One region of the Ruminiclostridium papyrosolvens DSM 2782 genome, then DNA from elsewhere that is predicted to be linked to it. Evidence: predicted binding sites of a transcription regulator. Region 1 holds the regulator's gene; the other holds the start of a gene.
What was found. Region 1 encodes Rex, which represses fermentation and respiration genes when NADH is low (regulators of the CRP and FNR family bind a similar motif). Its sites were predicted from a motif close to ATTGTTAANNNNTTAACAAT; they were not measured.

Region 1 (2,476 bases):
CACCCTATGGCCGGAACGGAAAAATCAGGCTATGTAAATTCAATAGCTCACATGTTTGAGAATGCCTACTATGTTTTGACACCTACAAAGAGTTCCAGTGAAGATGCCATAAGTACAATGGAAAATCTCCTAAGAAAGATAGGAGCTCTTCCTATAGTAGTTTCCTCCAAGGAACATGATACAGTTACAGGCTGCATAAGCCATGTACCTCATATTATAGCTTCTGCGTTGGTGTCTCTTGCTAAAAACAATGAAAACAGCCATGGCTTGATAAAGCTTCTTGCAGCAGGAGGATTCAAGGATATTACCAGAATTGCATCTTCAAATCCTTCCATGTGGAAGGACGTAGTTATAAGTAACGGACCTGTTGTTGTAAAGCTTTTAGAGGACTTTAAACATATAGTTGACAGTATGATAGACAATATAAAATCAAGTGAAAACAAAGAAATATACAGTTTTTTTGATAATGCGAAAGCCTTCAGGGATGGTTTTTCCAATACTGCCACCGGGCTGCTTCCAAAAAACTTCGAGTTGATTGTAGATGTTACCGATGAGCCGGGAATTATTGGAAAAATAGCAACTCTTCTTGGTAATAGCGGAATAAACATAAAAAATATAAATGTATCCAACAGCCGTGAGTATGAGCAGGGCTGCCTTAAAATCACCCTGTCTGATCAGGCAAATACAGATAAAGCTTATGAAATACTGGAAGCCTCTTCCTACATGGTTTTTAGAAAAGATTAGCCTTTTAAGAACACGCAAAAGCCGGCATGTATAAAATGCCGGCTTTCTTATTATTCTCTTTCAAACTTGTCATTGAGTTTATATCCAAGAACCATAAGGCTGTCACTCAAGTGCACGTTTTCCACTATTACATCATATGGAATTTTTAAATCCATAGGCGAGAAGTTCCACAATCCCTTTACTCCCAATCTGGCAACTCTGTCAGCAACGGTTGCTGTCTCCCTGTAAGGAACACAAAGCATTGCAATGTCAACGGGGTTATGTAGTATAAACTCCTCAAGTAAATCAAGATTCATAACCTCAAAATTTTTGAGTTTTTTCCCTATAACTTCCGGATTGACATCGAAAATTCCGATTACTTTGAAGCCTCTTTTTACAAAGTTTTCATAATTGGATAATGCCTGTCCCATATTTCCTGCACCAATTATAATACAATAAAAGGTCTTGTTAATACCCAGTATATTTCCTATCTCATTATATAAAGACTCTACATTATATCCATATCCCTGCTGTCCGAAACCGCCAAAGCAATTTAAATCTTGTCTTATCTGGGAAGCAGTTATTCCCATACGGCCACTTAGCTCTTTAGAAGACACTCTCTTAATACCAAGTTCAAGTAAATAATTCAAGTATCTATGATAACGGGGAAGTCTTTTTATTACAGCCATTGAAATTTTCTTTGAAGCCATTAAAATCTTCACCTCATAATTATTAGTGTTCGTATTATATCATCTTTGTTATTTTATTGTCAATATCAAGGCTCAACCCTCTGTTACTACATTTCCCCTTATTTATTTTACCATGTTATTCACGCGTTATACTTCGTTACATACCTGTTGATTATCGAAAATAGTTTAGTGTCGCACTGTTAATTGTGATAAAATAGTACTTGTGTCATTTACAAAAGATTTTTAAAGGAGAAATTTTAATGAAGGTTTTGCACTTAATTGGCGGAGGGGATGTTGGAGGCGCTAAAGTACACGTCCTGTCACTCGTAAAGGAACTTACTTCCCATATTGATGTTACTCTTCTTAGTTTAAGACCTGGAGCCTTTGCAGATGAAGCCCGTGCAATGGGAATAAACGTAAAAGTTATAAAGTCCTCTAATATAGTTACAGATATACGCAACGCAATAGATTTTGTAAAAAAGAATAACTTTGATATCATTCATTCACATGGTGCCAAGGCAAATATTTTTGCCTACGCGATTAAAAAAGCCTGCCATATACCGGTAATAACAACAATGCACAGTGACTATAAACTTGATTATCTCCAAAGTCTGCCTAAAAGGCTTTCTATAGGGTTATTCAATTCATGGGTGCTTCACAGTCTGGATTACTATATTGTCGTTACCTCTGCTTTCAGAAAAATGCTTATAGACAGAGGCTTTGACACAAATTCAATATATACAATTCTTAACGGAATAGATTTTGATAAAAAGCTCAATGACTATTCAAGAGAAGAATTTGCTTTAAAATACGGAATCCAATTAGATAAAGACGATATACTAGTAGGAATAGCAGCAAGATTGACCCCTGTTAAGGGCATAAGTACTCTTTTAGAAGCAGCCAAGCTGGTTGTAGAGAAAAATCCTAAGGTAAAATTCCTTATAGGCGGAGACGGTGAAGATTATAAGTCCCTTACCGCCCGCTGCCATCAACTGGGTTTGGAGAATAATGTATTCTTCTTGGGTTGGCTTAATGACCCCTATGAATTAATGAGTATCATTGAT
Region 2 (2,476 bases), 970 kb from region 1:
GCCTTTTGGATTTACCAGCGGAGCAGGTGTAATATTCGGTGTAAGCGGAGGTGTATCCGAAGCAGTACTTCGTTATTACTACAAGGAAAGAAACGCTTCAGCCCTGAAAGGCATCTCATATTCAGGAGTCAGAGGTATGGAAGGCGTCAAAGAAGCCACAGCTGAAATTGACGGGAGAACCGTAAGAATCGGAGTAGTTCACGGACTTAAAAATGCTGAAAAGCTAATCAGAAAAATAAAGCGCGGGGAAGAAAAATTCGACTTTATTGAAGTAATGGCTTGCCCGGGAGGGTGTATAGGCGGTGCAGGACAGCCTATTCCTCAGAATGAAAATGTAAGAAAATTAAGAGCAAAAGGTATATACAAGGTAGATAAGTCCTTGCCAATCAAACGTTCAGATGACAATCCAACTATAGACGCTTTGTATAACGGCGTTCTGAACAGCAACAGACATATTCTCCACAGAGATGGAAAACATTAAAATAATATATTTACAGATGTGGCACAAAGGCTAACGGTCTTTGGCCCCATCTGTTTTAAAAATCTCAGATATTCATTCATATATTAAAGAATAAAAAAATAAATTTTAAGCCAATAAGGCAAAGGGAGGACATCATGATGAATAACGAAAATAAAATGTTGTGTGACGTAGCAGGCAATGATATAAATACTTGCCTGAAGTTAATGATGGTTGATGAAGCAAAAACAGATATGGAGTATTGCTGTAACAGCTGTAATAAATCCTATTGTCAATTAAGCCCGCTATTTTTAGGTTTGGTACCTGCATTTTCAGGACGTAAATAGACCATAAGCTTAAATTAAAGACCTTCATATATATAATCAGATTTTAAGTAACTATATGGATTTGACATAAAAAAATATATAATTTACAATTATATTGTTATTTGTTTAACAAACATAGGCGGTGGAATATATGCTTGATATATATGTTTGTGTTGGTAGTTCCTGCCATTTGAAGGGGTCTTATCAGATAATCAACTGTTTTCAAAGAATGATAAAGGATAATAATCTTGAAAGCAGAGTTGAATTAAAGGCGTCCTTTTGTATGGGGCATTGCACAACAGGTGTTTGCGTTAAAATAGGCGATACTTTTTATGGAGACGTAGGCGTTATAAGTGCCGAAAGCTTCTTTAAAGAGAAAGTAATCAACACAATTGAAGGCAAGTTGGTATAGTGTAAATTATTAAAATTTACGTAGGGCAACAGGCAGAATATACTAATAACTGCATAAGAGCCGTCATGGCTATGGAGGCGACTTTATGAGCGTAATTCAATTTAAAGAAGCGAACTGTAAAAACTGTTATAAATGTATACGAAGCTGCCCTGTGAACGCTATTGCATTTAAAAACGATCAGGCTGAAATCATACATGACGAGTGCATGCTCTGTGGAAATTGCCTAACGGTATGTCCTCAGAATGCAAAAAGCGTTAACAGCGATGTTGAAAAAGTCAAAAAATTTATACAGAAGCGTGAAAAAGTTTATGTAAGTCTGGCACCTTCATTTATTTCTGCATTTGACCATGATGAAAAGTGGGTTTATTATGCTCTGAAAAAGCTTGGGTTTACACACATCGAAGGAACAGCTAACGGTGCTTATCAGGTATCAAGACAGTATGAGAGTCTTTTGAAGCAGAAGAAAATGAAAAATATCATAACCAGCTGCTGCTCATCAATAATATTACTTATAGAAAAATATTATCCTCAGTTGTTGGATCAGCTTGCTCCTGTGGTTTCTCCCATGATAGCTCATGCTAAAATGCTCAGGGAAACATACGGACAAAGAATCAGAGTAGTATTTATAGGTCCTTGTATTTCAAAGAAAGAAGAATTTAATGACCTTCAAAACGGCAATCAGATTGATGCTGTAGTGACTTTTGATGATTTGGACAAGTGGTTTGAAGAAGAAGGACTGTACGAGTCAAATGAAATCATTGACGGATTAAAAAACTTTGATACGTCAGCGAGAATATATCCCGTACCCGGCGGAATTCTGAAGACCATTGACAGAAAATATAAAAAGAACTACAGATCCATTAGTGTGGACGGTGTTGAACGATGCATGGATGTTCTTCAATCCATAGTAGAAGGGGATATTGAAAACTACCTGATTGAAATGAGCAGTTGTAAGGGAGGATGTTTAGGCGGCCCTTGTATGAAGCATGTGCCGGGAGGATTTCTCACTGCAAGAGAGAGGCTTTTGAACTATGCTAAAAGAACAGGTATTCAAACTGATTCAGGTTTAACCAACACTGTAATGGCTTTGACTAAGGTTGACTTAAAGAAGAAATTCGTTGACAGGTCAAAGAAGCTGGATGTACCGTCAGAGGCGGTAATACAAGGTATATTGAACAGCATTGGAAAATTCAGCAAGGACAAAGAACTCAACTGCGGAGCCTGCGGTTATCACTCCTGCAGGGAAAAGGCTACAGCCGTTTTCCACGGCAAAGCTCAGGT

Region 2: a site for Rex is predicted at 898-917, ahead of P0092_RS15590 ((2Fe-2S) ferredoxin domain-containing protein). Genes of this name have one in related genera too.

The regions. Positions count from the first base shown of each region.
Region 1 covers NZ_CP119677.1:4,431,046-4,433,521, forward strand. The annotation lists gene P0092_RS19560 (prephenate dehydrogenase) at 1-744, shown strand, start outside; gene P0092_RS19565 (redox-sensing transcriptional repressor Rex) at 795-1,433, opposite strand; gene csaB (polysaccharide pyruvyl transferase CsaB) at 1,673-2,476, shown strand, end outside.
Region 2 covers NZ_CP119677.1:3,465,991-3,468,466, reverse strand. The annotation lists gene P0092_RS15600 ([FeFe] hydrogenase, group A) at 1-481, shown strand, start outside; gene P0092_RS15595 (hypothetical protein) at 616-804, shown strand; gene P0092_RS15590 ((2Fe-2S) ferredoxin domain-containing protein) at 935-1,195, shown strand; gene P0092_RS15585 ([Fe-Fe] hydrogenase large subunit C-terminal domain-containing protein) at 1,281-2,476, shown strand, end outside.